3 regions of the Pseudomonas syringae pv. tagetis genome follow, and region 3 is predicted to be linked to each of the others. Evidence: predicted binding sites of a transcription regulator. Region 3 holds the regulator's gene; each other region holds the start of a gene.
The links. The regulator FliA, encoded in region 3, starts transcription of late flagellar genes. The targets are predictions, from matches to a motif close to CTAAAGTTTNNNNNNNNNNNGCCGNTAA.
Positions count from the first base shown of each region.

Region 1: a site for FliA is predicted at 4,931-4,958, ahead of MME58_RS12195 (methyl-accepting chemotaxis protein). Genes of this name have one in related genera too.
Region 2: a site for FliA is predicted at 3,860-3,887, ahead of motA (flagellar motor stator protein MotA). Genes of this name have one in related genera too.

Region 1 covers NZ_CP092923.1:2,719,730-2,730,359, reverse strand. The annotation lists gene moaA (GTP 3',8-cyclase MoaA) at 1-603, shown strand, start outside; gene MME58_RS12210 (DUF3833 domain-containing protein) at 643-1,176, opposite strand; gene MME58_RS12205 (chalcone isomerase family protein) at 1,194-1,712, opposite strand; gene MME58_RS12200 (hypothetical protein) at 1,927-2,244, opposite strand; gene MME58_RS12195 (methyl-accepting chemotaxis protein) at 2,835-4,751, opposite strand; gene poxB (ubiquinone-dependent pyruvate dehydrogenase) at 5,166-6,884, opposite strand; gene mrdA (penicillin-binding protein 2) at 7,036-8,925, opposite strand; gene MME58_RS12180 (winged helix-turn-helix transcriptional regulator) at 9,064-9,522, opposite strand; gene MME58_RS12175 (SDR family oxidoreductase) at 9,611-10,468, shown strand; gene MME58_RS12170 (RcnB family protein) at 10,566-10,630, shown strand, end outside.
Region 2 covers NZ_CP092923.1:564,093-574,722, forward strand. The annotation lists gene MME58_RS02430 (hypothetical protein) at 1-85, opposite strand, end outside; gene asd (archaetidylserine decarboxylase) at 339-1,202, opposite strand; partial or broken gene MME58_RS02440 (rhodanese-like domain-containing protein) at 1,356-2,165, opposite strand; gene MME58_RS02445 (HDOD domain-containing protein) at 2,211-3,746, opposite strand; gene motA (flagellar motor stator protein MotA) at 3,954-4,805, shown strand; gene motB (flagellar motor protein MotB) at 4,809-5,843, shown strand; gene rsgA (small ribosomal subunit biogenesis GTPase RsgA) at 5,905-6,936, opposite strand; gene orn (oligoribonuclease) at 7,045-7,581, shown strand; gene MME58_RS02470 (trimeric intracellular cation channel family protein) at 7,678-8,289, shown strand; gene queG (tRNA epoxyqueuosine(34) reductase QueG) at 8,394-9,482, opposite strand; gene MME58_RS02480 (bifunctional ADP-dependent NAD(P)H-hydrate dehydratase/NAD(P)H-hydrate epimerase) at 9,546-10,630, shown strand, end outside.
Region 3 covers NZ_CP092923.1:3,965,341-3,975,970, forward strand. The annotation lists gene MME58_RS17565 (CheW domain-containing protein) at 1-341, opposite strand, end outside; gene MME58_RS17570 (ParA family protein) at 417-1,205, opposite strand; gene motD (flagellar motor protein MotD) at 1,251-2,138, opposite strand; gene MME58_RS17580 (flagellar motor protein) at 2,145-2,885, opposite strand; gene MME58_RS17585 (protein-glutamate methylesterase/protein-glutamine glutaminase) at 2,885-4,033, opposite strand; gene MME58_RS17590 (chemotaxis protein CheA) at 4,084-6,360, opposite strand; gene MME58_RS17595 (protein phosphatase CheZ) at 6,394-7,179, opposite strand; gene MME58_RS17600 (chemotaxis response regulator CheY) at 7,199-7,573, opposite strand; gene fliA (RNA polymerase sigma factor FliA) at 7,830-8,570, opposite strand; gene fleN (flagellar synthesis regulator FleN) at 8,567-9,400, opposite strand; gene flhF (flagellar biosynthesis GTPase FlhF) at 9,516-10,630, opposite strand, start outside.

The DNA.
Region 1 (10,630 bases), 1.2 Mb from region 3:
GAACTGACCCGCACGGGCGATCTGCACAAGGTCATTGCCGGTATCGATGCGGCCAATGCTGCCGGCTTTGTGCACACCAAACTCAACTGCGTGGTCATGCACGGTCGCAACGACCATGAGATCAACGACCTGCTGGCGTTTGCCATCGATCGTAACCTCGATGTCTCGTTCATCGAAGAGATGCCGCTGGGCATCATCAGCGAACACAGCCGTGCCGAATCCTTCTATTCAAGCGATCAGGTTCGCGAACGTATTGCCGAACGTTACACGCTGGTGCCTTCCACCGACTCGACTCAGGGGCCGTCGCGCTACTGGCGTCTGGCCGAAGCGCCGGGCATTCGCATCGGCTTCATCTCCCCGCACAGCCATAACTTCTGCGGCACCTGCAATCGTGTGCGTCTGACGGTCGAAGGCCGATTGCTGCTGTGCCTGGGCAACGAGCACTCCGTGGACCTGAAAGCGGTACTGCGCGCCAACCCCGGTCAGCCCGAGAAACTTGAAAAAGCCATCATCGATGCCATGCAGATCAAACCGTGGAGCCACAACTTCACGCATGACGATGGCGTTCAGGTCGTGCGCTTCATGAACATGACGGGCGGCTGACCGCCGCCCTGAAGAAGAACGCCTCACACGAGGCGCTATTTATTTTCCGGCTTTGCGAAAGAACAAGGTGATCTGCCCTACTTCGACACCCAGCTTGGTCATCGACGAACGATTGGCCATGGTCTGCTCGTCGATCAGGTACATCCAGTCATCCAGGCTGACGTCATACTCGGTGCCGTCCACCGGCAGTCTGAGCACGTAGTTCCAGTGGAAGCTGTTGCCCGCCACTTCGCCGTAAGCCTCACCGACGACATCGCCTGCCGTGCCCTTCCAGCGTCCCGGACCGTCAGGACGCAAACGCCACTCGCGAACCTGTTTGGTCCCATCGCTGTAGCTAAAGGCCTCGTGCATAACCAGCACTTCGCCTTCACTGTGCCCGTCAATCACCACCGTAAAGCGCTTGGTGACCTCGCCAGAGCGCTTCTGGAACATTCCCCAGGCTTCGACGCGCCCCGTGAAGTATTTGCGAAGATCGAGTTTCGGTGCTTCCTGGCTGTAATGGGTCACCGGCACCCCACCGCAGCCGCTCAAAATCAGCCCCATACATAACATCAACATCCACTTTCTCAACATGCACCCTCCTTGACGGGTCATGAGCCTTTACTGCCGAGCAGTTGTTCACGAAGCTCGGGGTTACGGGTTTTCGGGTCAAGCCAGATAGAAAAGAAAGCCTTGGCGAACTGGCTGTCGGGCACTACATGCTGAAGCGTGTCGCCAACGTAGAAACGTGCTTCCCGTCCAGGCAGGTAGACACCGGTAATCTTCATGCCCGGCTGGACGTCGACAAATGACTGGTTCATCTGCTGACGCCATTCAGTCAGTTGCCGTTCGTTCACCTGATTACCGGAAATACGCTTGATCTCATCGATACTGGCGTCGACCAGATCTTCACGATCAATGGCGCGATGGTAAGTCAGCTCGAGGGCCAGCGGGGCATCGGCGACGAAGGGCCTGGAGGGACTGAGCAACCGGGCTGTATAGATACGAAAGCCGAACAGGCTGAGGTCCCCGCCGCCGACGACCTGAGCATTGGGCAGTGCTTCGCGCCAATCCGCCGAAGCGCTGCCGCTAAGCACAATCAGCAACCATAGCCATCGTGGCACGCGCATCGGTAACCTCTGTTAAGGACTGTACAGACGCTGCCGTGGCACGCGCGGCAGAGAGAATCAGAAAGGTCAGAGTAGCTGACTGATGGCCGGAATCTATACCACCAAAAACACTTTGTACAACTCATCAGACCATTACCCTTTCAGCGCCGAAAACCAAAAAGCCTGTTCCCGACCAGAATCGGGAACAGGCTTCAGGACTTGCGGTGCTTCGGGCTCAGGCCACTTGGGAATGCGCTTGCCGGCGAGCCTTCTGCCATTCGCTTTTCAGCGCCTGCAATGTGTTCTCCATGAATGCGCGATCGGCAGCGGCCTTTTTGCCGACATAACCCTGACCACGACGAAACATCTTCAGCGATGCCCGCACGTGCGGGTGCGCATCACGGAACTCACGCTCTTGGGTATAGGGCGACATGGCATCTACACGAACTTCGCCTGACTCGGCAATCCATACAATGTGGTCGTCGAGCGTGTCCTTGCGCGCGGCAAACAGACGAGCCAGTTCATCAATAGTCGGTTGGGTGTTGATATTCATGTTGATGCTCCTTCGCTCGCAGGCTGTTCAAAAATTGATACATCAAGTTCATGCGCCGGAGCCTCGTCAACGCAACACGGTCGAGTGGTCGTCGATTACAGTTCCAGCCCTCAAGGACATGCAGGTAGCCTTGATGAAAAGCCGCTACACAACGGCATCAGCGTAGAGAAAACAACAAGAAGCAGTCACGAAACCCAAAGACCCGGCCCAGGATCGGCAATCGATCCGTTACAAGCATCATGAGGACATTTCGCCAGCTTCTCGCCCTTATCGACGACAAATGCCAGTTCAGCTCCATCAATCTGCCTTGTGGGCAGCCTACATCCGGGAACATCTCGACGGCTTGCCGAGCCTGTTCATCACACCTTTTGCAGCGCTCCCGATCGGGGAGACAGCTGCATAATGCAAAAGGAAAAAGGGTACGTCAACGATTGTGTAGTGATTATTTTTAGTCACTACATAATTGCATGAGGGACCGGTAGTTACGTAGAAACCTGACTGAATAGTCACAGCCACCTGAACATATCGCGCAATAAAAAAGCCTGAAAGCTTTCGCTTCCAGGCCTTCCCACAACACAACTCCCTTACCGTCAGCTCACTTTAAAGCGTCCCACCAGCCCCTGCTGCTGTTCTGCCAATCGAGCCAGTTCGCGACTGGTCACGGCAGTCTGCTCGGCACCTGCACTCACCTGAATGACCAGCGAGTTGATGTCATTCACGTTGCGGTGGATCTCTTCAGCCACCAGGCTTTGCTCTTCAGCGGCCGAAGCGACCTGGATGTTGCGGTCGCTGATGGTCGCGATGCCTTCGGCGATTTCCTCCAGCAGCTCGCCAGCGCGTACCACGTTGCTGGCACCCTCCTGCGCCTTGCCCAGGGTTTCCTGCATCGACGCAGCTGCGCGTTCGGAGCCGGATTGCAGGTTGGCGATCATTTTCTGGATGCTGACGGTAGAGTCCTGAGTCTTTTTGGCCAGGTTGCGCACTTCATCGGCCACCACTGCGAAACCGCGCCCCTGCTCGCCTGCACGTGCAGCTTCGATGGCTGCGTTGAGGGCCAGCAGGTTGGTCTGGTCGGCGACACCACGGATGACATCGAGCACCGAGGAGATCGAGTTGCTTTCGCCCTTGAGCTCTTCAATGATCCGTGAAGTCTCTTCAGCCTGCACCGAAAGCCCCTGAATAAGACCGATGGTGTTATCGATTTCGGTCTTGCCCTGCACGGTGCTGTTGTTGACACGTTGCGACATCTCGGCAGCGTCGGTAGTGCTGCGCGCGACATCCTTGACCGTGGCGCTCATCTCGCTGATAGCCGTGGCGACCTGGTCAGTGCCCTGACGTTGTTGCGCCACGTTCTGACTGGTTTGCAACGCCACAGCGGAAGACTGCTCGGCGGCGGTGGCTACTTGCGCCGTGGCGCTGCCGATTTCGCTGATAACCTCGCTGATCTGCTGCGCCATGTTGTCCAGATTGCGCGAGATCTCGCCAAATTCATCCTTGCCGATATAGCGGGTTCGCGCGGTCAGGTCGCGGGTAGAAAGTGCCATCAATGTACGGTTAACATCGACGACCGCGATCTTGATATTGCGGATGATCACCGAAGCCAGCCACAGCACTACGATCAGCATCACGACGACAGTGGCAACCGCCACGTACAGGCTGCTTTGAGCGGAGCTGCGCGCGTTTGTTGCCAGGCCCACGACGTTCTGGCCGAGCTCTGCTTCTACCTGAGCCATCATGTCGATACGCACGGTTGCAAGGTTGAACCAGTCTTCCGGCTTGACGTTGAGCGGGTCGCCCAACGGTGTATCGAAACCCAGCCGTTGCAAACGGGCGACTTCAAGTGATCCCGGCTGTTGTAGAACATCATTCAACTTGGTTTTGAATGCCTCCGGAGACCAGCGCTGAAACGCTTCGAAATAACCGGAGAACTCTCCCAGGTTACGACTGAAACGTGATAACAGCGCCGCGTCAAAGCGGTTCTGGTTAAACGCCAGACCGAGCAATACACGTTCACGCCCTGCACGCTCCTTCATGTCCACGAATTGATTGAGCGAACTCAGGCCGCGCAGTATTTCCGGATCCTCGATACTCGCTTCCAGCGAATAAGTGAACCCGATAAGTGTTTTGATAATGTCAGTAAAACGCGTGCCGGATTCAGTGTTGTTGGTCGCCAACGCATCGACCTTGAGACGCAGCGCGATCAGGTCATCAAATGCATGGTTTACTTTTTCCGGGCCAGGGATACCGTCAGTCGTTTGAGCACGCATCTCGCTCATCGCCTTGTCGGTTTCCTGACGGAACAGCTTCAGTTTGTCTTGCATGGACTTGCCGCCGCTGCCCAGGAACACGCCGCTGGCTCCGCGTTCGCGCTGGATGGTAGTGACCACGTTGCTCAGTTTCTGTGCAGCACTGGTGGCTGTCACTGCGCGCCTCATGTCACCGAGGTTCTCGCTTTTGTCAGCCACGAAAATACCTGCAAAGGCAAGAAAGCCCAGCAGGGGAAACATTAAAATAAGCAGCAGTTTCATACTCAAAGGAGCATTTCTAAGCATTGCAGACCTCATGACATGCAGACTTTTCTATAAAGACTATCCAGGGCGTAACGTTCTGTAGCGTCGACGTTTTCTTGTCGCCAGGGACTGTTGGGTAATCAGCCTGCCGTAGCCGGCCTTGCTTCCGTATCACTGTCTCGGCTGTCTGCCGAGAAGCTTTACCAACTATTTGAATTTGTCAGTTCAAATAGCGAACTCAATAAAGCAGAGGGTGCGGGTAGTTTGGATCCACAAAGAGATGACCGCCTTGGGCAGTCATCCTGAGAAAAGAAATATAAAGACACCGAGAGGGTGGCCTGCAACAGCGGCGACAATCTCAGCAGATAGAAGTTGCAACTTTTTTATTCAACTCATAAGCTTTATGACGTATTAACGCAGGTTGGTCTTGGCCAGCTCCAGCACTTCACTGCCCCGCCCGCTCATGATCGCGCGCATCATGTACAGGCTGAAACCCTTGGCCTGCGCCAGCTTGATTTTCGGCGGGATGCCCAGCTCCTGTTTGGCAGTGACGACATCGATCAGCACCGGCCCGGGATGATCGAACGCCTTGCGCAGCGCTGCCGGAAGCTCTTCGGCATTCTCCACCCGCAGACCGAGAATGCCTGCGCCCAGCGCAATACCGGCGAAATTGGTTTCATGCAGGTCAGTGCCATGCGGCACATAGCCGCTGGCTTTCATTTCCATGTCGACAAAGCCCAGCGAGCTGTTGTTGAACACCACCATTTTGATAGGCAGGTTCAACTGACGAATGCTCAGCAAGTCTCCCAGCAACATGGACAGGCCGCCGTCGCCGCAAAGAGCTATGACCTGACGATCCGGATGTTCAGCCTTGGCCCCTAAAGCCTGCGGCAAGGCGTTGGCCATCGAGCCATGGTTGAACGAACCAAGCAGACTGCGCTTGCCATTCATGTGCAGGTAGCGCGCGGCCCACAGCGTTGGCGTGCCGACATCAACGGTGAAGATCGCATCGGCGTCCGCCTGTTCGTCGACCAGTCGGGTGAGGTATTGCGGATGAATGGGGGTGCCATCTGGTGTGGGCGTTGCCAGTTCATCAAGCTCCTCGCGGGCCTTGGCGTAGTGCTTCAGGGCTTTGTCGAGGAAACGACGATCTGCGTGGGGCTTCAGCTTGGGCTGAAGCGCCTCGAGGGTTTCCCGAACCCCGCCGACCAGTCCCAGCGCTACCGGCGTACGGCGGCCCAACTGAGTCGGGTCGAGGTCGATCTGAATGATATCGGCTTTCTCGGGATAAAAATTCCGATAGGGAAAGCTGCTGCCGAGGATCACCAGCGTGTCGCAGGACAGCATGGCGTGATAGCCGGAGCTGAAACCGATCAGGCCAGTCATGCCGACATCGAACGGATTGTCGTACTCGACGTGTTGTTTGCCGCGCAGTGCGTGAACGATCGGTGCACCCAGGGTGTCGGCCAGCGCGAGGACCTGCTCGTGAGCCCCGGCACATCCGGCACCGCACAACAGGGTTACGGACTTTGAGTCGTTAAGCATATCGGCCATCGACTGCAGGTCGCTTTCTGCCGGGACAACGCTGGGCGGCGTGGCCTCAATCCATTTCGCGGCAACTTCAGGTGCCTCGCTGAGTGCTACGTCGCCTGGCAAGACGATAACCGCCACACCTTTCTGGCTGATCGCCGCACGCATGGCTCGTTCCAGCACACGCGGAAATTGCTCGGGGTTGCTGACCAGCTCGACGAAGTGGCTGCATTCCTTGAACAACTCTTGCGGGTGAGTTTCCTGAAAATAGTCCAGGCCGATTTCCGAAGACGGGATATGTGCAGCAATTGCCAGCACCGGCACCCGATTGCGGTGGCAGTCATACAGACCGTTGATCAGGTGCAGGTTACCCGGCCCGCAGCTGCCTGCGCACACGGCAAGCTTACCGCTGGACGCTGCCTGGGCACCGGCAGCAAAGGCTGCGACTTCTTCATGACGGGTGTGCATCCAGCGAATCGAGTCGGTGCGTTCCAGGCTGTCGGTCAAGCCGTTGAGGCTGTCACCGGACACGCCCCAGATGTGGGAAACGCCTGCCGCTGCGAGGGTTTGCGCGAGATGGTCGGCAATGGTCTTGGACATTAGGGGTTCCTTGTCGAGGCAATAATGAGTTCGGTAGAACGCGCGCAGCGCTCTGCCACGCCTGTTGTGGTCGACCCGGCGGATTCTCGACAGTTCAGAAAACCTGAGCCCTGTTCAGGGCTCGGTCAAGCGGCTTGCATCGGCAAACGGCTCAGGCGTGCGGGTTGCCCGTTGCCTTGGCGGGTACGGCATATTGCGGCTTGAGCTTGCCCTCGCTGTCGAGCAGCCAGGCATCGAGAATTTCCCGGACCACAGGCCCCGCGACCCTGCCTCCGGCCTCGCCGTTCTCAATGGTCACCGACACGACAATTTTGGGGTGGTCGGCTGGCGCAAAGCCGACGAACAAGGCGTTGTCACGGTTACGCTCGAGGGTCTTGAGACGGTTGTAACGCTCGCCCTGTTTGATCGCGACCACCTGCGCCGTACCGCTTTTACCGGCGATACGGTACTGAGCACCCTTGGCGGCATCCCGCGCAATGCCGCGCGGGTCGTGCATGACCATCTGCATGCCGGTATTGACCTGATTCCATTCGTTGGGGTCGCGCAGCACGATATTCGGCATCGGATGCTCGTCGACGGGTGCCGTATTACCGACCTCCATCGCCAGGTGCGGTCGATGCCAGACGCCCTTGCTGGCAATCAGTGAGGTGGCCTGGGCCAACTGCAATGGCGTGACCTGCATATAGCCTTGGCCGATGCCGAGAATCACCGTTTCACCGGGGAACCATGCCTGTCGACGCGTGGCACGTTTCCATTCGCGTGATGGCATCAGCCCGGCCGATTCCTCGAACATATCCAGCGAGACCTTCTGACCGATGCCGAACATGGTCATGTAGTCATGCAGGCGGTCGATGCCCAGCTTGTGTGCCACAGTGTAGAAGTAGGTGTCGTTGGAACGCATGATCGCGGTATCCATGTCCACCCAGCCATCGCCGCTGTGGTTCCAGTTGCGGTACTTGTGGTCGAAGTCCGGGAGCTGGAAATAACCGGGGTCGAAGACTTTTGTGGAAGCTGTGACCACGCCGCTGTCGAGACCTGCAATCGCCACTTCCGGTTTTACCGTCGAGCCCGGCGCATACAGGCCACGCAGCACGCGGTTGAACAGCGGCCGGTCGATGGAGTCGCGCAGCGCCGCATATTGCTTGAAGCTGATGCCGGTAACGAACAGGTTGGGGTCGAAGCTTGGTTTGCTGACCATCGCCAGCACGTCGCCGGTTTCCGGGTCCAGTGCGACCACCGAGCCGCGTCGATCACCCAGCGCGTTTTCCGCTGCGGCCTGCAAATGCGCGTCCAGCGTAAGGGTGATGTTCTTGCCCGGCACCGGGTCAGTGTGTTTCAGCACGCGCAATACGCGGCCCTGGGCATTGGTTTCGACTTCTTCATAGCCGACGTGGCCGTGCAGCTCGGACTCGTAGAAGCGCTCGACACCGGTCTTGCCGATGGACTGCGTGCCGCGGTACTCGTTGTCGAGGTGGGCCGCTTCCTTTTCATTGATGCGCCCGACATAGCCGATCGAATGAGCGAAATGGGCGCCCAACGGGTAATGACGAACGAACTGCGCCGCCACATCCACGCCCGGCAGCAGGTACTGATTGACCGCCAGCGTCGCGATCTGCTCTTCGGTCAGTTCATACAGCAGTGTCGCCGGTTCGAACGGGTGACGAACCTGCTTCAGCTCCTTGTCGAACAGGATCCGGTCTTCGTCGGGCAACTCCAGCAGGGTCATCAGCTCATCGATCACCTTGTGCCAGTCGCCAGCGCGTTCACGGGTCAGGGTCAGGTTGAAACTGGGTCGATTGTCGGCAAGCACTTCGCCGTTGCGGTCAAAAATCAAACCGCGCTCGGGCGGGATCGGCAGTACATGCACGCGGTTGTTTTCAGAAATGGTCGAGTGATAATCGAACTCGGTGACTTGCAGGAAGTACATCCGCGCCACCAGGCAGGCGGCCAACAGCCCGACCAGCACAGCACAGGCAATCAGGCGCTGATTCACCAGCCGCGTTTCTTTTTCGTGGTCTTTCAGGGGAATTGGATTGGGCATTTCTACAGCTTCTCGGTGAAGGGCACACAGCGCAACTGAACGTGTAAACGAAGATTTCGGCGCGCACCATACCAAGAAGCGGCTGATTGCAGGCGATTGAGCGGACTATCGCAGGATGAAAAATCTGTCAGAAAAGACTCATTCAGGCGTGTTCTGCGCTGCATTCGATGCTTCTCGGGCCTGCATGATGCTGGGTAGATTGGTCTCGATCCAGGTGGCGAGCGTCTCGACCTGCAAGGCGACTTCCTCGCCCATCGGAGTCAACCGGTATTGAACATGTGGCGGTACCACCGGCAGCGACTTGCGGCTGACGAAACCATCATGTTCCAGATGCTGGAGGGTTTGCGCGAGCATTTTCTCACTCACGCCGCCAATCTTGCGTCGTATCTCGCTGAAGCGATGCATGCCACTGCGCAGTACGACCAGTACCAGCACGCCCCATCGGCTGCAAACATGGTTGAGCACAACCCGCGAAGGACAGTCTGCGGCCAGTACCCGCCCCTGACGAACAAACGCCAGCATGGATTCGGCCGTTTCGGAGCTTTGCGGTGATAGGCCTGGCTGCAAAACGCCGGATGAGACGGCAGATTCATTCATGATACTTACCTTTTTGTACGTACTTACGAAAGGTAAGCATCATGACTATGCTGGCGCTTCATTTCAATCTGATTCAAGGAATCTTTCCATGATCGTTGTCACCGGTGCCACCGGCCAGCTTGGCCGTATCGTTATCGAACAGTTGCTCCGCCGCGTACCCGCTGCGCAGATCGTTGCCGCTGTGCGCAGTCCGGAAAAGGCCGCCGATCTGTCGGCGCGGGGCATTCAGGTTCGTCAGGCCGACTATTCACAGCCCTCGTCGCTGGACAGCGCGTTTGCCGGAGCCGACAAAGTGCTGCTGATTTCTTCCAGCGAAATAGGCCAGCGTTTGCCACAACACCAGGCCGTTATTGATGCGGCCAAGCGCGCCGGGGTCAAATTGCTGGCCTATACCAGCGTTCTGCATGCCGATACTTCAGCATTGGGCCTGGCCAAAGAGCACCGTGAAACCGAAGATTACCTGCGCGCCAGCGGCGTGCCGTTCGCCTTGCTGCGCAATGGCTGGTACACCGAAAACTACACGGCAGGCATTCCGGGTGCACTGGCACATGGCGCAGTGATGGGCAGTGCAGATCAGGGCCGTATCAGTTCTGCTTCGCGTCTGGACTACGCAGAAGCGGCCGCGGTCCTGCTGACCTCTGAACAGGAACAGGCCGGTAAGGTGTACGAACTGGCTGGCGACAAGCCTTACACTCTGGCGGAATTCGCGGCGCTGTTAACGACACAGAGCGGCAAGGCACTGCCTTACGTCAACCTGCCGCAAGCCGAGTTTGAAGCCGCACTGATCCAGGCGGGTCTGCCTGATTTTGTTGCGCAGTTGCTGGCAGATTCCGACGCGGCCGCAGCCAAGGGTGCGTTGTTCGATGACAGTCGCCAGTTGAGCGCGCTGATCGGCCGCCCGACCACCCCGCTCTCTGCAACCATTGCCGAGACACTTAAAGGCTGAACACAGCAAACCCGATCGAATGATTTGCAACGGTGAGGGTCCGAGTCATTACGAGGCATTAAGCCATCGCCTGACACCAAAGACCGGGAGTCTTCACATGAATCGCAAATCGTTGATCGCCTGCATGACCTTGCTCGGCTGTTTTTCCGCCGTCACTCTGCC
Region 2 (10,630 bases), 2.6 Mb from region 3:
CGCGAGGGTTGGCTTCACAGAATGTCAGGCTCGACTGTGCTGGCGTGGGGGCACGCAACAGCAGAGGGAGGCTAAAATTACTCATGTGACAGGCAAACTCCAACAACTCACAGGCCCGGACGGTAGCTTTAAATGGGGGCTGACGCCACCACGCACTGGCGATGTGTCGAGCATGCGCCCATGAAAGTGCGAAGTATCCTACAGCACCGATCAGGCGACTTTACCAGTATCGGCATCATGACGCAGTAAATATGGCCTGAGGCCAGTACCGTTCGGTACACGCTGCAAGAGCGCCACCGATTTATCGAGCGCTCATGCTGCGTGAGTTCAGAACATGATTATGCCTGCGTCGGAACTGCCAGTGCCTGGCCCATCTGGACCTTGGAGCCAGCAGTCAGTTGCTCGGCCCACTTCACCTGATTTGGCCCAAACAGCACAATGGCGGTAGAACCCAGTTTGAAGCGGCCCATCTCGGCACCTTTTTCCAGATGAATCGGTGCGCGTGCCGCCTCATCGTAGCTGAAAGTTTTCAGTTCACGCTTGGGCGGCGTGACCAGCCCTGCCCATACCGTTTCAACCGATGCCACGATCATTGCGCCGACCAGTACCACGGCCATAGGCCCGCGCTCGGTGTCGAACAGGCAGACCACTCGCTCGTTGCGGGCGAACAGCTCGGGCACGTGTTCAGCGGTGGTCTGATTGACCGAAAAGATGCGTCCCGGTACGTAGACCATTTCGCGCAGCGTGCCGGCCAGCGGCATATGCACACGGTGATAGTCCTTCGGCGACAGGTAGACCGTGGCGAACTCGCCACCCATGAAGGGGGCCGACAACTTGGGGTCGCCGCCCAGCAGTTCAAGCACGCTGAAGCTGTGACCCTTGGCCTGGAAGATCCGGCCGTGGTCGATGGAGCCCAACTGGCTGATGGCGCCGTCGGCTGGCGAAAGAATTGCACCCGGTGTCGTGTCCAGCGGACGGGCGTCGGCTTTCAGCGCACGGGTGAAAAACGCGTTGAAATGCTCGTAGGACGTCAGGTCTTCGACCAGTGCCTGCGACATGTCCACCTGATAACGACGAGCGAACCATGCGGTAAAGGCATTTTTGAACCAGCGTACGCGGCATTCGGCAACGCAGCCTGCCAGTCGGGACAGCAGGTGGTGCGGCAGCAGGTACTGACTGAGGATGAACAGACGGTCTTTCATTGAAGGTCCTGAAGATGAGTGTCCTGAATGTTTCTGAGAGGTCCGGCCCGGCTCGGCAGGACGGGCAGGTTCGATGGTTTCGGCTGGCTGGACAGGCGCTGCAGGCTCGATGATTGCAGCCGGTTCAGCGGGGGCGGGGGCCGCTTTTGGGCCTTCCACTGGTGTGTCCGGATGATTGCCCCACTCGCCCCACGAACCGGCATAAGCCTTGACCCGTGGATAGCCCAGTGCTTTTGCCACCAGATAAGTGAAGCCCGAGCGGTGGTGAGTCTGGCAATGGGTGATGACTTCCTTGTCAGGCGTAATGCCCAGCTCGCGAAGAATCTCCGGCATGTCCTGACGAATGCGCAGGTTGCGCGCCTTATCCATACCCGCCGTCCATTCAAAGTTGACTGCGCCGGGGATGTGTCCGCCCTTGGCCGCCACTACTTTTTCGCCCGAATACTCGGTCGGCCCACGAGCGTCCCAGATCGCCAGGTCGGCAGCGCCCAGACGGCTTTGCAGGTATTCACGCGTGGCGGTAGGTTCATCGTGCAGTGTCAGCGCGACCGGGCCGCCTGCAATGGGCGCTGCGTCACTGCTCAGCGGCAGGGATTGCGCCTCCCAGGCCAGCAGACCGCCGTCCAGGTAGTGATAGTGTGTGTGACCGATGACATCCAGCAACCAGATGAAACGACCCGCCCAGCCGCCGCCTTCGTCATCGTAGACGACATAGACGGCATCGGGGTTATGGCCCAGCTCGCCGAATAGTTGCTCCAGGTCGGCCTTGTCAGGCAGCAGGCCGGGCGCAGGGGGCTTGCCCAGTTGCGTGCGTTTCGGATCGACAAAGCGGGCGCCGCGAATGTGCCCGGCTTCGTAGCGAGCGCTGCTGGTCAGGTCCACGAGGATCAGTTCCGGGGCGTCTAGACGCTCAAGCAGATCGTTGGGTTCGATGACCAGCGACAAGCCAGTGAATGCGGACATTTGCAGCCTCCGATGAAAGAAAAGAGGCGAATTGTACGCCAGGCCTTACGCTTTGCGATGACTAAAGATGCCAAGTGCCCGTTCAATACATTGCGCGGTTTTTCCGAATGCCTGGACGGAAATTTCCGACAAGGCCCCGCCGCCCTGGTCGGCGACCACCAGCAGCATGACTTTGCCGTTGTTGCTCAGCGAACGAATCAGCCAGTGCTGGCCGTTGAACAGGGTTTTCAGCGGCGCGGGCAGCAGGGCTGCAAACTGCGCGCTGTTGGCGGGCGTCATGCGCAATTGCGTGGGCTGTGTCAGCAGGCGTTGCAGCACGGTGCTCTCCTTGATGAACAACTGCAGGGCGGCAGTTTCCGGCGGCAGCCCGGCGACCTGATTGACGCGCAGCACGGTCGCGGTCTTGTCGAGCATCAGCAGCATGACCCGCTCCATGCCGCACGACATGAATACGTCGCGAGCCGCGGTGGTCAAGTGCATGGCGTTGATAAACGGGCTGGGCTCCTGCAGCAACTCGGCGCACTGCTTGCGCCACAGTTGCAGGGCGTCGGCCGATGGTGGTGGCGCAGGTTCGTTATCGCGTCTTACACGTCGTGCATCCCAGGGCCAGATCAGTGATTCGGCCGGGTGCCAGAGGTCTTTTTCCGCATGAATGCGTGCGCTGCTGGCGGCATTCTGATGCGCCTGTTGCTGCACTTCGCTGACCGACTGTTGCAGGTACAGACTGGTCAGCCGCTCCCAGCGCAGGCAGTGCGGGCTGTTCCAGGCATGCTGCGCCGCCAGTGCCAGGCCATTGCCGAGCAAAACGGTATTGGCTGGCTGGTTCAGCCAGCGTCGCAGATTGGGGTCGGCATCCATGAGTTGTTGCTGCTGCAACGGGGTGTGTTCTTCCCGGGCGATGCGCAGCACTTTGGCCAGATCGCGTCGCTCGTTGATCAGCAGTTTATAGCCGCGAGTGACCCAGATCGGCAGACGCCAGAACTCGGCGAGCGCCAGACACAGTTCCAGCAGATTGACGCCGAACAGCTCCTTTTCGACAGCAAGGCTGGAATGGCCCTTGTGGATAACCCGCAATTCCAGCTCTTCGAGCAGTTTCGGGTAGGCCAGCGCCATCGGCCAGAGTGGCGAAAGGAACAGCAGACTGCCCATATGAATGTCTTGCCAGAGTCGCGCCAGGCGGCTGGCAAACAGGCCGTTGGCCTGTTGCGTGGCATGCTGGCTGACCAGAATCAGCTGGCGGTAGGCTGCCGGAATGTCCTCGGGCGGCTTGGCCGGCAAGCGACCCAGTAGGGTTTCGGTGCGCGCCAGGCCCAGGCGGTTGATGGCAATCTCAAGGCTCTCGGCCTGCTCGGTCAGGCCATGGGTGTGGTGATTGGCCTCGCGCATCACACTCAGTACCAGCGCAGGACTTTCCTGCATCATTTCAGCGATTTCACGCAGTGAACGGCGACTGTCGTTCAGTGCCGCACGAACATGGCCATGATTGACGGCAGGGACCGGCAACGCGATGCCGTCAAGCAGTTTGACCCAGGCATCCAGCGTCTTCGGAACGAGGTGATGTGCTGCGTGTGCTGTCGGCATTCGAGGGCCTGTGCGGCTGATTATCTGAGCTGGGAGACCGCCAGCGTGCGGGGCGCTGAGGCTATTTTCCTCCTTTTATGAAGGAGGATAAATGGGTTTTTCACAAGAACCGGCTATAGTCTGGCCCAGTTAGGCCGATAAGGAGAAGAAGAGATTCAAGAACTTCCGGACTGTCCCTGAACCCGACTCAGTAAAGTATTTTCTCCTATGGCTAAAATTATCGGCATCATTGTCGTTATCGCGAGCGTCCTCGGCGGATATGTGCTGTCCCATGGCAAGATCATGGCGCTGTTCCAGCCCTACGAGGTCTTGATTATCGGCGGTGCTGCGCTGGGCGCGTTCCTCCAGGCCAACCCTGGCTACATGACCATGCACGTGTTCAAGAAGTCGCTGAAGATGTTCGGTACGCGCTTCACACATGCCTATTACCTTGAAGTGCTGGGGCTGGTGTACGAAATCCTCAACAAGAGCCGTCGTGAAGGCATGATGGCGATCGAAGGGGATATCGAAGACGCCGCTTCCAGCCCGATCTTCGCCAAATACCCCGGTGTCCTGAAAGATGAGCGCATGACTGCGTACATCTGCGACTACCTGCGCATCATGTCGTCCGGCAACATGGCCCCGCATGAGCTGGAAGGCCTGTTCGACATGGAACTGCTGAGCATGAAAGAAGAGCTCGAGCATCCCTCCCACGCTATTACCGGTATCGCCGACGGCATGCCTGGCTTCGGTATCGTGGCAGCGGTTCTGGGTATCGTCGTGACCATGGCGTCGCTGGGGTCGGGCGACAAGGCTGCGATCGGTATGCACGTAGGTGCTGCGCTGGTCGGTACATTCTTCGGTATTCTTGCGGCGTACGGCTTCTTCGGTCCTCTGGCCACCTGCCTTGCGCATGATGCCAAGGAAGAAATGAACGTCTACGAGAGCATCAAGGCGTCTCTGGTGGCTTCGGCGTCCGGCATGCCGCCCTCGCTGGCCGTCGAATTTGGCCGCAAGGTTCTCTACCCGCTGCATCGCCCCAGCTTCAGTGAGCTGGAACAAGCGGTTCGCGGTCGCTAAGTCATGGAAAATAATCAGCCGATTATCATCAAGCGCGTAAAGCGCTTTGGTGGCGGACATCACGGCGGTGCCTGGAAAATCGCATTTGCCGACTTCGCAACGGCAATGATGGCGTTCTTTCTGGTGCTGTGGCTGATGTCGTCCGCCACGCCGGAACAGTTGCTCGCGGTGGCCGGTTACTTCAAGGACCCGGTGGGCTTTTCTGACAGCGGGTCGCCTTATGTCATCGATCTGGGCGGTTCGCCGGAGATGTCGCCAAATCAGACACTGAACCCTGAGGTCAAGACCACTCCTTCACCTGACACCGTGCCGATCGAGGCAGAAACCTCGGAGACCAAGGCCGAATCGGTGGAGCAGGAACGTCTGGAGATGCTCCTGCAGGAGTTGCAGAACAAGGTCGAGGAAAACCCGCAACTGCAGAAATTCAAGGACCAGATTCTGTTCGAGATCACCCAGGACGGCTTGCGCATCCAGATCATGGACGCCGACAACCGGCCGATGTTCGACTCGGGCAGTGCGCGGCTGAAACCCTATTTCGAAGACATCCTGCTGGCGATGGCTGACACCATCAAAAGTGTGCCGAACAAGATCAGCATCAGTGGTCATACCGACGCGACACCTTTTGTAGGCAACGGCGGGTTCGGTAACTGGGAACTGTCGGCCAACCGCGCAAACGCTGCCCGTCGTGCGCTGGTCGCCGGTACTTATCCGGATTCTCAGGTGGCCAGGGTGGTGGGGTATGCCTCGTCGGCTCTTTATGATCACGAGAACCCGACCAATCCGGTCAACCGCCGCATCGATATCGTGGTCCTGACCAAAAAGGCCCAGCAGCGTATCGAGGGCGACCAGAACTCCGGCGCCGCGCCGCCAGCCAAGTCTGCGCCTGCTGCTCCCGCTGCTCCCGCTGCTCCCGCTGCTCCAGGGGCTTCGACTGCTGCACCCGTCGATCCGCAGGCCTACGCGCAGCCTCACGAGATACGGCAAAAGCTGAACATCTTTGATGAGGGCAAGCTGCGCGTCGAGCCGGCCCAGAACTAAGCCGCACGCATGCAAAAACGCCGCGATCATCGCGGCGTTTTTGTATGCGGCGTTTCAGTGTTCAATAGCTGTCTTGCGGCAGGCTGGCAATGATCGAGCGATAGCTGTTCATGCGCTGCTGCTGCACACGGCCGTCTTCAAGCCCCTTGAGCAGAGCGCAGCCCGGTTCGCGGTCATGCTTGCAGTCACGAAAGCGACATGTACCGAGCAGGTCGTTGAACTCGATGAAACCGGCTTCCACGTCTGCACGGCTGACATGCCCCAGGCCGAATTCACGGATGCCCGGGGAGTCGATCAGGTCGCCGCCACGCGGAAAGTGGAACAGGCGCGCGGTGGTCGTGGTGTGTGTGCCCTGACCCGAGACTTCGGACAGCGGACCGACGCGTGTGTCCGTCTCCGGCAGCAGGCTGTTGACCAGCGAAGACTTGCCGACGCCGGACTGTCCAACGAACACGCTGATGTGGCCGTCAAGCTGGCTTTGCAGGGTCTGCATGCCGTCACCATGATGCGCCGACACTTCCAGCACCGGGTAACCCAGCGTGCGGTAGACCGCCAGCAGCGCGTTGAGCGCGGGGGCATTCTGCTCGTCGATCAGGTCGGCCTTGTTGAGCAATAGCAGCGGACGAATCCCTGCATGCTCGGCCGCAACCAGATAACGGTCGATGAGGTTGGCATGCGGCTCGGGCATGGGGGCGAACACGATCACGATCAAATCGACGTTGGCTGCCACAGGTTTGAGCTGGCCACGGGAGTCCGGGCGGCGCAGCTCGGTGGTGCGAGGCAGTTGCGCGACAATGACGCCGATGCCCTGATTGCCGGCGCGCCATACGACGCGATCGCCGGTGACCAGCGCAGGTAGATTGGCGCGCAAATGGCAGCGAAATACCTGACCGCTCGTGTCGCCTTCCTGAGCCTCGACCTCGACTTGCACACCGAAGTGAGCAATCACCAGGCCGGTCTGCTCGGGACCGAGATCGCCGCCTTCGAGCGTTTCAAGCGTAGCGGACTCGCGTTTTGCTGCGCGGGCAGCACGCTCGCCCTGAATTTTTTCGATGCGCCAGTTCTGACGACGATTGAGTTGGCGTTTGGCCATGGGTGTTCCGATGTGATGTAACCGATGAATTAGGCAGTACGATTGATCGGCAAGAGTCTAGCACGGCAGGGTGAGCTAAACTGCGCGCCTACGCTGAGGAGTCGACACATGCAGAACAAGCAGAACCTGATCTGGATCGATCTGGAAATGACCGGTCTGGACCCTGATACCGATGTCATTATCGAAATGGCCACGATCATCACCGACAGTGAGCTGAACACCTTGGCCGAAGGCCCGGTGATTGCCGTGCATCAGAGCGATGAGACACTGGCCGCCATGGACGAGTGGAACACTCGCCAGCACGGTGGTTCGGGCCTGACGCAGCGAGTCCGCGAAAGCACCGTCAACATGGCCGACGCCGAGGCGCAGACCCTTGAGTTCATCAAACTGTGGGTTCCCGAGCGCAGTTCGCCGATCTGCGGCAACAGCATTTGTCAGGATCGCCGCTTCCTGTATCGCCATATGCCGACCCTGGAAAACTACTTCCACTACCGGAATCTGGATGTCTCGACCCTCAAGGAGCTGGCTGCGCGCTGGTCCCCCGAGCTGAAATTCAAGAAAGGCAGTACGCATCTGGCGCTGGATGACATCCGCGAGTCGATCGCCGAACTGCGTTTCTACCGTGAGCATTTCATCAAGCCTTGATCAGGGCATGCGCGTGCAGTGAATAATCTTCGCTGCACTCTTTCAGTGCGCAGGGCCGCTGGTTAGACTGCGCGCCCTTGTCGCAGACTCGCCCCCATGTTGCTGATGCTTTATCTGATCGCCATCACTGCCGAAGCCATGACAGGCGCACTGTCTGCCGGCCGTCGAGGGATGGACTGGTTCGGTGTGGTACTGATCGCCTGCGTCACGGCGCTGGGTGGTGGTTCGGTGCGTGACGTGCTGATCGGGCATTATCCGCTGACCTGGGTCAAGCACCCGGAGTATCTGGTACTGACCAGCGTGGCGGCGCTGGTGACGATTTTTATCGCGCCACTGATGCGCCATCTGCGCTCACTGTTTCTGGTACTGGACGCGCTGGGGCTGGTGGCCTTCACCCTGATTGGCTGCATGACTGCGCTGGAAGCAGGACATGGTCTGGTGATCGCGTCAGTGTGTGGCGTCATCACCGGAGTCTTCGGTGGCATCCTGCGCGATATTTTTTGCAACGACATCCCGCTGATCTTTCGCCGCGAGCTGTACGCCAGTGTGTCTTTTCTGGCCGCTTGGTGCTTTCTGCTGTGCCAGTACTTGCAGCTACCGAACGAGCAAGCGGTGCTGATCACCCTGTTCGGCGGCTTGCTGCTGCGCCTGCTGGCGATTCGTTTCCACTGGGAAATGCCCAAGTTCATCTATAAAGACGAGCCCTGAGGAGGGCGCAGAGCGTAGGCACGATAAATTATGGTTCCCCACGCTCCAGCGCGGGAGTGCCTTTGGTGACGTTCCGCGTCACAAGTCTGCGCCGCGCTGCCTGTTTAAAGCGGTGCCACGCCATGCCTGCGCAGCGCCCATTCCACATGTTCTCTGACCAGTTCCGAGGGATAGTCGCGGCGGGTTTGCAGGGCTTCGATCACCGGGATGGTGGAGGGCGCGTTACCGAGGCCGACGGCAAGGTTGCGCAGCCAGCGCTCATAACCCGCCCGGCGCAGTGGCGAGCCTTCGGTGCTGCCGAGAAACTTTTCTTCATCCCACAGAAACAGCTCGGCCAGCCCGGCGTTGTCCAGGTTATGGCGCGGCTGGAAATCGCTTTGCTCGGTTGGTCGGGCAAAACGGTTCCACGGACAGACGATCTGGCAGTCGTCACAGCCGAACACCCGGTTGCCGATCAATGGGCGCAGTTCTTCAGGAATCGCCGTTTTCAGCTCGATGGTCAGGTAGGAAATGCAACGCCGCGCATCCAGGACATAAGGACCGACAAACGCGGCCGTCGGGCAGATGTCCAGACAGGCCGTACAGCGCCCGCAATGTTCCGTCGCATGAGGGGCATCGACCGGCAACGGGATATCGACAAACAGCTCGCCAAGAAAGAAGAAGCTGCCGGCCTTGCGGTTGAGGACCAGCGTATTCTTGCCGATCCAGCCCAGCCCAGCCTGTTCGGCGATGGCCTTTTCCAGCACTGGCGCGCTGTCCACAAACGCCCGAAAACCAAAGGGGCCGATGGCCTGTTGAATGCGCTCGGCCAGTTGCTGCAGACGCTTGCGGATCAGCTTGTGATAGTCGCGGCCCAGGGCATAGCGTGAAACGTAGGCCTTTTCGGGCTCTGTCAGGCGTTCGGCCATCTTGGTGTCGCCCGGTAGATAGTCCATGCGCAGCGACACAACGCGCAGTGTTCCCGGTACCAGCTCATCCGGGTGGGAACGTTTGCTGCCGTGGGCTGCCATATAGTCCATTTCCCCGTGATAGCCTGCTTCGAGCCAGCGTTGCAGGTGCTGCTCGTGCTCTGCAAGGTCCAGACCGCTTATCCCTACCTCCTGAAAGCCCAGCTCACGCCCCCACGCCTTGATTGACAGGGCAAGGGCGGCAAGATCGTCGGAGGTGGGGAGTACAGCAGTAATAGCGGACATGCGCAGAGAGAAACCGGGGCCAAGGTGCGTATAATTCTGCCAGACATCGGAGCCCATAGACGCATGTTCGACACTAAACCTTATTTACCCGACGCGCTGTACAGCGCTGCGCAGGTCCGCGACCTCGACGCGCGGCTGATTGCGGCCGGTACGCCAGGCCTGGAATTGATGCTGCGCGCTGCACAGGCACTGTGGCGAACGATCCTCCGGCGCTGGCCTGAAGCGAGCGAGCTGACTGTGCTGACCGGCCGCGGCAACAACGCCGGCGACGGGTATCTGGTGGCAGCACTGGCGCACAAGGCAGGCTGGCAGGTCAGGGTGCTGGCCGTCGGCGACCCGGCTGCATTGACGGGGGATGCCGCTTCGGCGCATGCGGCAGCTTCCGGCATCGACACCCAGGCGTGGGCCGACCAGCCGTTGGCCGGTGTAGTGCTGGATGCCTTGCTCGGCACCGGGCTCGATGGCGATGTGCGTGAACCCTATCTCTCGGCCATCAACGCGATCAATGCCAGCGGTCTGCCGGTTGCTGCCGTGGATATTCCTTCGGGCTTGAGCGCAGATACCGGCCAGACTCTGGGCGCGGCGGTGCGTGCCGACGTGACGGTTACTTTCATCGGTCTCAAGCTGGGATTGTTGACCGGCAATGCGGCCGATCTGGTGGGCGAGCTTGTGTTTGATGACTTGCGGGCGGATCCAGCGCTGGTTGCGCAGGTGCCGGTCAGCGCAAAACGCCTCGGTCCGCTCAACTTGCCGACGCTGGCACCGCGTCCACATACCGCTCATAAAGGCATGTTCGGTCGTGTACTGGTCATCGGAGGCGATCACGGGTTTGGCGGTGCGGCTTTGCTCAGCGCTGAAAGCGCCCTGCGTAGCGGTGCTGGCATGTTGACGCTGGCGACCCGCGCCGAGCATATGCCGGCCGCCCTGACCCGCATGCCGGAAATCATGAGCGCGGGCATTCGTTCGGCAAACCAGTTGATGGCATTGATCGAGCCGGCCAGCGTGCTGGTGGTCGGTCCGGGGTTGGGGCAGGCGGCCTGGGGGCGCAGCTTGCTGTCGGCTGCCTCCGATGCCGACCGGCCACAAGTGTGGGATGCCGATGCGCTGAATATGTTGGCCGCCGGGCTGGTGAGCCTGCCCAAGGGGTG
Region 3 (10,630 bases):
ACTTCGACCGGCACGGGCACTTCAATCTGCACCGCTTCGGCAACGATCACCGGAGCGGCTTCAACGACCGGCGCAGGCGCTGCGACCTTTACCGCTACAGCCACCGGAGCCGGAGCGGCTACCGCGACCGCCAGCGGTTTGATGCGCGTCTGCATTCGCGCATCAATGGCCTGCTCTTCGAGCACAGCAGCCTGAAATTCGTCGATGCTGCTGACAGGCTCTTCAAGCACTTCAGTCGCGTCGTGCAGCAGTGCGTCCAGATAAGACTGCAATGCCAGCTTGGGTCGTGTTGCTACTTCTACAGGGCGGTTCATACCGGGGCCCAACAAAAAATGGAGCATGTGCAGCCTGATAGAGTTATCGGCCGCATTGAGGCATCACTTGAGCAAACTGTGTAGAAAGAATAGACGCTCACGTCAGGCCACCTGCGCATTCAACTGCTCGGCGAGCATATGTTTGAGCAATGCCCGATAAGCGATCACACCACGACTCTTGCTGTCATTCTGCGACGGCGTCAGCCCCAGACGGCTGGCGTCGCGCAGTCGCGTGTCAACCGGCACGTAGGCTTGCCAGACGTGTTCGGGAAAGCTGTCACGCAACAATTTCAAAGTGCCCATCGACGCCTGCGTACGGCGGTCGAACAACGTCGGCACGATGGTATAAGGCAATGGCACCTTGCGCGAACGGTTGATCATGGTCAGGGTATTGACCATGCGCTCCAGACCTTTGACGGCAAGGAATTCCGTCTGCACTGGAATCGCCAGTTGCTGACTGGCTGCCAGCGCATTGACCATGAGCACGCCCAGCAGCGGCGGACTGTCGATCAGCGCATAGTCAAAATCCTGCCATAGTTGAGCGAGGCTCTTGGCAATGACCAGACCCAGACCGCTCTGGCCCGGTGACTGACGCTCCAGCGTGGCAAGTGCGGTGCTCGAAGGGATCAGCGAGATACGCTGGTCGCTGGTCGGCAGCAGCAACTGGCCAGGGAGTCCGTCCGGCACCGCGCCCTTGTGCAGAAAAAGATCGAAGGCGCTGTGTTCGAGTTCGTCCGGGTTGTGCCCGAAATAGCTGGTCATGGAGCCATGGGGGTCCAGATCGACAACGACCACACGCTTGCCTGCGTCGGCCAGCAGGCCGGCCAGGGCAATGGTCGTGGTGGTCTTTCCGACTCCACCTTTCTGGTTGGCAACTGCCCAGACTCTCATTGATGTTTTTCCTTGCGTACAGCAACGACCATGCCGATACGATGTTTAGGGAGCAGGTGACGGAGAATTGACGGCGTTCGCGCGTACCGGCGGCTTTGCTGGCACCGGTGCAGTTTGTGTGCCAGCACGCCTCAATGCCGCATCAGGCTGAACATTGGCCGAACCCGCGCTGGTCAGGCTTCGGCGTACATCCAGATTTCGCGAAATAACCAGCACCACACGGCGGTTCTTTGCGCGTCCGGCAGCAGTGGTGTTGGGCGCAATCGGCTGAAACTCACCGTAACCCACTGAGGCGAGACGTGCGGGGTTGACGCCGTCCATGGCCAGCATGCGCACAATGCTGGCGGAACGAGCCGAAGATAACTCCCAATTGGTCGGAAACTGTGCAGTGCTGATCGGCTGATCGTCAGTAAAGCCCTCGACATGAATCGGGTTGTCGAAGCGTTTGACGATTCCGGAGACCTTTTCGATGATGTTGAAGGCCTTGTCGCTGGGTATGGCGTCACCGCTGACGAACAGCAGACTGGAATTGAGCTCGATCTCGATCCATAACTCGTTGCCACGCACAGTCATCTGATCGGACTTGATCAGATCGCCGAACGCATCGCGCACGTCCTGGGCGATGGTCTGTAACGGATCATCAGAGGCCTGGCCGATACCTGCGTCAGTCTGCTCGCTGTCCTTGACCAACGGTTCGGCAGGCTTGACCGAGAGCGGGCGCTGTTCACCGATCGGGATCGGCTTCATGGTCCGCTCGGTGTCGTTGAAAACGCCAACCAGCGCCTGGGACAGAATCTTGTACTTGCCTTCGTTGACCGAGGAAATCGAGTACATCACCACGAAAAAGGCGAACAGCAGGGTAATGAAGTCGGCATACGACACCAGCCAGCGTTCATGATTTTCGTGTTCTTCGGCCTGACGTCGACGAGCCATGCACTGTTACTCCATGAAGCCTTGCAGCTTGAGTTCGATGGAGCGCGGGTTTTCACCCTCGGCGATGGACAACAGACCCTCGAGCAACATTTCGCGATAACGTGACTGACGGTGGGCAATCGCCTTGAGCTTGTTGGCCACTGGCAACAGGATCAGGTTGGCCGTAGCGACACCGTAGATGGTGGCGACAAAGGCCACCGCAATGCCGCTACCCAACTGGCTGGGGTCAGCCAGGTTGCCCATGACATGAATCAGACCCATCACCGCACCGATGATGCCTACGGTCGGCGCGTAGCCGCCCATGCTTTCAAATACCTTGGCAGCCTGGATATCGCGGGTCTCCTGAGTGATGAAATCCACTTCGAGAATGCTGCGGATCGCTGCGGGCTCGGCACCATCGACCAACAGTTGCAAGCCTTTGCGGGCATAGCTGTCGGGCTCGGAATCGGCGACCGTCTCCAGGCCGAGCAAGCCCTCCTTGCGCGCCGTCATGCTCCAGCCGATCACCCGGTCGACACCGCCGGGCAGATCGATACGAGGAGGAAAAATGATCCAGCGGATGATTTTCATGGCGCGCATGAATGCGCTCATCGGTGACTGCAACAGCGACGCACCCAGTGTGCCGCCCAATACAATCAGGGCTGCCGGGCCATTGAGCAACGCACCGAGGTGTCCGCCTTCAAGAAAATTGCCGCCAATGATCGCGACAAACGCCAGGATCAGGCCGATAAGACTCAGTACATCCATCAGAGACAGGCCTCTACCAGGTGCCGACCGATGTCGTCGAGACTGTAGATCGCGTCTGCAAGCTCAGCCTTGACGATTGCCATCGGCATGCCATAAATCACGCAGCTCGCTTCGTCCTGCGCCCACACCGTACTGCCGACCTGCTTGAGCAGGCGAGCGCCCTCGCGACCGTCGGCGCCCATGCCGGTCAATACGACCGAAAGCACCTTGTCGCCATAGGACTTGGCAGCAGAGCCGAAGGTGATGTCTACGCACGGCTTGTAGTTCAGGCGCTCATCACCCGGCAGAATCTTCACCGTGCCACGCGCGTCAACCATCATCTGCTTGCCGCCTGGTGCCAGCAAGGCAAGGCCCGGGCGCAGAACGTCACCGTCCTCCGCTTCCTTGACGCTGATCTTGCACAACTTGTCGAGACGCTCGGCAAAAGCCTTGGTGAAGGCCGCGGGCATGTGTTGAATCAACACCAGCGGCGCCGGAAAGCTGGCTGGCAACTGGGTCAGCACACGTTGCAGCGCAACCGGGCCGCCCGTCGAGGTACCGATAGCCACCAGCTTGTAGGCCTTGCGCTTGGGCGTGCCTGACGTACTCGGGTGCGCCGGTGCATGGTGAGCAGGCGTGGCAGGCGCTGGACTGCGCGCTGGCACGGCACGGACAGGCGCAGCGGCTGGCGCAGTTGCACGGCCAGGGAGCGTCGGCGACGGCGCAGCAGCCGGCGCAGCGCTGGTCGTACCAAACCCGCTGGAGCGACGGTTACTGCGCGAAATACTGTTGATTTTCTCGCACAGCAGTTGTTTGACCTTCTGCGGGTTGCGCGAAATATCTTCGAAATTCTTGGGCAGAAAATCCACTGCACCGGCGTCAAGCGCGTCCAGCGTCACACGTGCACCTTCGTGCGTGAGTGACGAGAACATCAAGACCGGGGTCGGGATACGCTGCATGATATGGCGAACTGCCGTAATGCCATCCATCATCGGCATTTCGTAGTCCATGGTGATGACGTCAGGTTTGAGCGCCAGCGCTTGCTCAATCGCTTCCTTGCCGTTGGTGGCGGTGCCGACAACTACAATGTTGGGGTCCGAAGAAAGAATTTCCGTAACGCGGCGGCGGAAAAAACCGGAATCATCCACCACCAGGACCTTGACTGCCATAAACACTCCAATAGGTGTTGCAGGCAGCCAGGCTGCCCGCAACCCCGGATTCAAATACGCCGTGCGGCGTAACGCTTGAGCATGCTGGGTACATCGAGAATCAAGGCGATGCGACCGTCACCGGTGATGGTGGCGCCCGACATGCCCGGCGTACCTTGCAGCATCTTGCCCAGCGGTTTGATAACCACTTCTTCCTGGCCAACCAGTTGATCGACAACGAAGCCGATGCGCTGGGTGCCGACCGTCAGGATCACGACGTGCCCTTCTCGCTGTTCTTCATGAGCCGCCGAACTGACCAGCCAGCGCTTCAGGTAGAACAGCGGCAAGGCCTTGTCACGTACGATCACGACTTCCTGACCATCTACCACGTTGGTGGTCGACAGGTCCAAGTGGAAGATTTCGTTGACGTTGACCAGCGGGAAGGCGAAGGCCTGGTTGCCCAGCATCACCATCAGGGTAGGCATGATCGCCAGGGTCAGAGGGACCTTGATGACGATCTTCGAACCCTGGCCCTTGGTCGAATAGATATTGATAGAGCCGTTGAGCTGGGAAATCTTGGTTTTGACCACGTCCATGCCCACACCGCGACCCGACACATCGGAAATCTCGGTCTTGGTCGAGAAACCCGGTGCAAAGATCAGGTTGTAGCAATCGGTGTCACTCAACCGGTCGGCGGCATCCTTGTCCATGACGCCGCGCTTGACCGCGATGGAACGCAATACATTAGGGTCCATGCCCTTGCCGTCATCGGAAATCGACAGCAGGATGTGATCGCCTTCCTGCTCTGCCGAAAGGATGACCCGCCCACCACGGGATTTGCCCGTGGCTTCGCGCTCTTCCGGCGTTTCGATACCGTGGTCGACCGCGTTACGCACCAAGTGGACCAGCGGGTCGGCAAGCGCCTCCACGAGGTTCTTGTCGAGGTCGGTTTCTTCACCGACCAGTTCCAGATTGATCTCTTTCTTGAGCTGACGAGCCAGGTCACGAACCAGACGCGGGAAGCGTCCGAAGACTTTCTTGATCGGCTGCATGCGGGTTTTCATGACCGCAGTCTGCAGGTCGGCGGTGACCACATCCAGGTTGGAAACCGCCTTGGACATGGCTTCATCGCCGCTGTTGAGGCCCAAACGCACCAGGCGGTTACGCACCAGCACCAGTTCGCCGACCATGTTCATGATCTCGTCCAGTCGGGCAGTGTCCACACGAACTGTGGTTTCAGCTTCCGTAGCCACCGGCTTCTCGCCGGTAGGGGCAGGAGCACGCGCAGGGGCAGGTGCCGACGCTGGCTTGGCCGGCTCGGCTTTCGCAGCAGGCGCAGGCGCTGCGGCGGGCTTGGCGGCAGGTGGCGGAGAAACGGCTGCGGCAGTTGCCGGAGCCGGTGCCTTGGCAACGACCGCGTCAGGCTCGAACTTGCCTTTGCCGTGCAATTCGTCGAGCAGGTTTTCGAATTCGTGATCGGTAATTTCGTCCGATGCAGCCGCAACACTTGGTGCCTTGGCAGCGACGGCCGCGGGTGCAGCAGCCACAGGAGCGGCTATGGCAGCGTCAAACGAGCCTTTACCGTGCAGTTGATCGAGCAGTGCTTCGAATTCATCATCGGTGATTTCGTCGCTGGCTGGCGCTGCACTGCCACTCTGAGCAGCGGGTGCAGGAACCGGAGCGGCTACAGCATCGGCCGCAAACTTGCCCTTGCCATGCAACTGATCGAGCAGGGATTCAAATTCCTGATCGGTGATTTCATCGCCGGCTGGCGCGACCGCAGCTGCCGGTGCTGCCGATGGAGCCGCAGACACTGGACTGGAGCCGTGCAGCGAATCGAGCAGTTGCTCGAACTCATCATCGGTAATGTCATCGCTGGCCGCTGGCTCGGCTACCGGCGCGGCAGCTTCAATCGCCGGCTCAGGCTCAGGCTCAGGCGCTGCGACTTCGTCTGCAGATTGTGGTTCGGCCAGCCGCGACAGCGCGGCCAGCAGTTCTGGCGTCGCCGCAGTAACGTCAGTCCGTTCACGTACCTGACCGAACATGCTGTTGACGGTGTCCAGAGCTTCCAGGACCACATCCATCAGTTCGGAATCAACGCGACGCTCACCCTTGCGCAGGATGTCGAACACGTTTTCGGCGATGTGGCAGCACTCCACCAGCTCATGGAGCTGGAGGAAGCCGGCGCCCCCTTTTACAGTGTGAAAACCGCGAAAAATTGCATTGAGCAGATCAGCATCATCCGGTCGGCTTTCCAGCTCGACCAATTGCTCTGACAACTGCTCCAGAATTTCGCCGGCCTCTACCAGAAAATCCTGAAGGATTTCTTCATCGGCGCCGAAGCTCATGGGGTGCTCCCTAAAATTAACCGTCAACAGACCTTAGAAGCCGAGGCTCGATAGCAGATCGTCTACATCATCCTGTCCGGATACGACGTCTTCACGTTTATCGGCATGAATCTGCGGACCTTCACCCTTGGCGAGATGTTTTTTAGGATCTTTTTCAGCAAGGATGGATTGTTCGTCATGTTCGATGCCTGCGAAGCGATCGACATGACTGGCCATGAGCACCAGTTTGAGCAGATTGCTTTCGACTTCCGTAACCAGTTGCGTCACGCGCTTGATGACCTGACCCGTAAGGTCCTGGTAATCCTGGGCAAGCAGAATGTCGTTGAGGTGTCCGGAAACCTTATGGGTTTCCTGCTCGGTACGCGTCAGGAAGCCATCGACCCGCTTGGCCAGCTCACGGAATTCCTCGGCACCGATTTCGCGGCGCATGAAGCGTCCCCAGTCATCGCTCAGCGCCTTGGCATCGGAATTGAGACCGGCCATGAGCGGCGTACTTTCCTCGACCAGGTCCATGGTGCGGTTGGCCGCATTCTCGGTCAGCCTCACCACATACGACAGGCGCTCGGTTGCGTCCGTGATCTGCGACACTTCCTCGGCTTGAGGCATGTGTGGATCGATGTGAAAGTTGACGATTGCACTGTGCAGCTCACGAGTCAGCTTGCCCACTTCCTGATAAAGGCCGCGGTCGCGTGTCTGGTTGAGTTCATGGATCAGCTGCACAGCGTCACCAAAGCGACCTTTTTCAAGGCTGGTGACGAGTTCCTGCGCGTGTCTTTTTAAGGTCGACTCAAAGTCGGCCATCGAATCATTGTTATCCATAGCGCCCTCGCGGCATGCATCAGCTATTGACGCGTTCAAAGATCTTTTCGATCTTCTCTTTCAGCGCTTGAGCCGTGAATGGCTTGACTACATAACCGTTCACCCCGGCCTGGGCAGCTTCAATGATCTGCTCACGCTTGGCTTCGGCAGTGACCATCAGCACGGGAAGGCTTTTGAGGCGATCGTCCTTGCGGACCTCGCGCAGCAGATCGATGCCGGACATGCCAGGCATGTTCCAGTCCGTCACCAGAAAGTCAAAGGCACCGCTTTGCAGCATCGGCAATGCGGTCAGACCATCATCCGCTTCCGATGTGTTGGTAAACCCCAGATCACGCAAAAGGTTCTTGATGATCCGCCGCATCGTTGAGAAGTCATCAACGATGAGGATTTTCATGTTCTTGTCCAATTCGACCTCCAAGCAGTCTTTAACGCGTTCAGCACCTGAACACGCTGTTCACTCAATACTGGCACAGCACACCCCCGGCTGTACGAAACGACGACGGGCTTGGCACAACAACAGGCAAAGACCTGAACAACAAGCCCATCAGGGCACTGCCCGACAGGCTTTTGACTCGTCTATCCTGTTACCACGTAACGCTCTGCACAGCCGGTATGCAGATACTGCGCGACCACAGGCCGCACCGCATCTGTCAACGCGCTCGCCACTCCCCCAAACGCCCTCGCAAACGAGCTGCGCACTGGCTGTGTAACTGACTGACCCGAGATTCGCTGACCCCTAGAACTTCTCCGATTTCCTTGAGGTTCAGCTCTTCGTCGTAGTACAGCGCCAACACCAGACGCTCGCGCTCTGGCAGGTTGGCAATTGCATCGGCCAACGCAGCCTGGAAGCGCTCGTCTTCCAGGTCGCGCGACGGCTCAAGCGAACCGCTTGCGCCATCCTCATGCAGCCCTTCGTGATCGCCGTCCTGAAGCAGGTCGTCGAAACTGAAGAGGCGGCTGCCCAAGGTGTCGTTCAAAATCCCGTAATAATCATCGAGACTCAACTGGAGTTCGGCCGCAACCTCGTGATCTTTAGCATCACGACCGGTTTTAGCTTCAATTGCCCGAATTGCGTCACTGACCATGCGGGTATTGCGGTGCACCGAGCGTGGTGCCCAGTCCCCTTTGCGCACTTCATCCAGCATCGCACCACGGATGCGAATACCGGCGTAGGTCTCGAAACTCGCACCCTTGGTGGAATCGTATTTGGTCGAGACTTCAAGCAGACCGATCATGCCGGCCTGGATCAGATCCTCGACCTGCACACTGGCCGGCAAGCGCGCCAGCAGATGATAAGCGATACGCTTGACCAATGGCGCATAACGCTCGATCAACTCGTACTGTGAGTTACGGGAAGCCTTGCTGTACATCTGGTAGCCGCTCGCAGTCATTGCACAGGCCCTGCACTGGTCTGGTGAACGAGTCGCTCAACGAAGAACTCGAGATGGCCCCGCGGATTGGCTGGCAACGGCCAGGTATCAACCTTCTGGGCAATGGCCTTGAACGCCAGTGCACATTTGGAACGCGGGAATGCTTCGTAGACGGCGCGCTGCTTCTGCACGGCCTTGCGCACGCACTCGTCGTACGGCACGGCACCTACATACTGCAGCGCAACATCAAGAAAACGGTCCGTTACTTTGGTGAGTTTGGCGAACAGGTTGCGCCCTTCCTGAGGGCTCTGCGCCATGTTGGCCAGGACCCGGAAACGGTTCATGCCGTAGTCGCGATTGAGCAGCTTGATCAGGGCGTAGGCATCGGTGATCGACGTGGGCTCGTCGCACACCACCAGCAACACTTCCTGAGCGGCGCGCACGAAGCTGACCACCGATTCACCGATACCGGCAGCCGTGTCGATCACAAGTACATCGAGGTTGTCGCCAATCTCGCTGAACGCCTGGATCAACCCTGCATGCTGGGCCGGGGACAGATGCACCATGCTCTGGGTGCCTGAGGCGGCAGGCACGATACGAACCCCACCTGGCCCCTGCAACAGAACGTCGCGCAATTCACAACGACCCTCTATCACATCGGCCAGTGTACGTTTAGGCGTCAGCCCAAGCAGAACGTCGACATTGGCCAGACCCAGATCGGCATCCAGCAGCATGACGCGCCGGCCAAGCTCGGCAAGGGCCAGTGAAAGATTCACTGACACGTTAGTCTTACCGACGCCACCTTTGCCACCGGTCACCGCGATAACCTGTACGGGATGCATGCTGCCCATGTTATTTCTTTACCTTGTCTTGCGTAGACCGAAACCACATCGAGGGCTGCACGTTCACAAACGAACACTGCCTGGCAGACCGTTGACGCAGGGACATTCCAATAATATCCATCACTTAACCCACTCTCTTGCCAGGGGTGTGATAGAGGTCAGCAAACATATCAGCCATTGCTTCCTCGCTAGGCTCATCCTGCATCTGCACACTCACCGCGCGGCTTACCAGTTGATGACGACGCGGGGTATGCAGGTCATCAGGAATACGTGGTCCGTCCGTAAGGTAGGCCACAGGTAATTCATGACTGATCGCCAGGCTCAGGACTTCGCCGAGGCTGGCTGTTTCATCAAGCTTGGTCAGAATGCATCCGGCCAGGCCACAACGTTTGTAACTGTGATAAGCCGCTGTCAGAACCTGCTTCTGGCTGGTGGTTGCCAGGACCAGATAGTTACGCGACTTGATGCCGCGCCCTGCAAGACTTTCCAGCTGCATGCGCAGTGCCGGATCGCTGGCTTGCAGGCCGGCGGTGTCGATCAGCACTACGCGCTTGCGCAACAGCGGTTCCAGCGCCTGGACCAGAGACTGACCAGGATCGACATGAGTGACCGGCACGTTGAGGATGCGCCCAAGGGTCTTGAGTTGCTCCTGTGCGCCGATGCGGAAGCTGTCCATGCTGACCAGCGCGATGTTCTGCGGGCCGTACTTCAACACATAACGCGCCGCCAGCTTGGCCAGCGTGGTGGTCTTGCCCATGCCGGCAGGCCCGACCATGGCAATCACTCCACCCTCTTCGAGCGGCTCGATGTCCGGGACAGCAATCATGCGTGCCAGATGGGCCAGCAGCATGCGCCAGGCCTGACGAGGCTCGTCGATCTCCGGAATCATCGAGAGCAGATCGCGCGACAACGGGCCGGACAGACCGACACGTTGCAGGCGACGCCACAGATTGGCCTGCTGCGGCCGACTGCCCTGCAGCTGGTTCCAGGCCAGGGAGCCGAGCTGGACTTCCAGCAGCTCGCGCAGGCCATTCAGTTCGGAGCGCATCGAGTCGTAGGCGCGCTGGCCAACGGCCGGCTCTGCAGCGGCTGGCGGCGTATATGCGAATGGACGCGGCGGCTCTTCGAGCGTCGGCTCGATGTGCGTGTCCACAGCGCTGGCCGGCTTGCCGGAAAACAGCTGAAGATTGATCGACGCGTCGCTGTCGCTGCGGTTATTCAATTCGGCCTGAGCGGAGA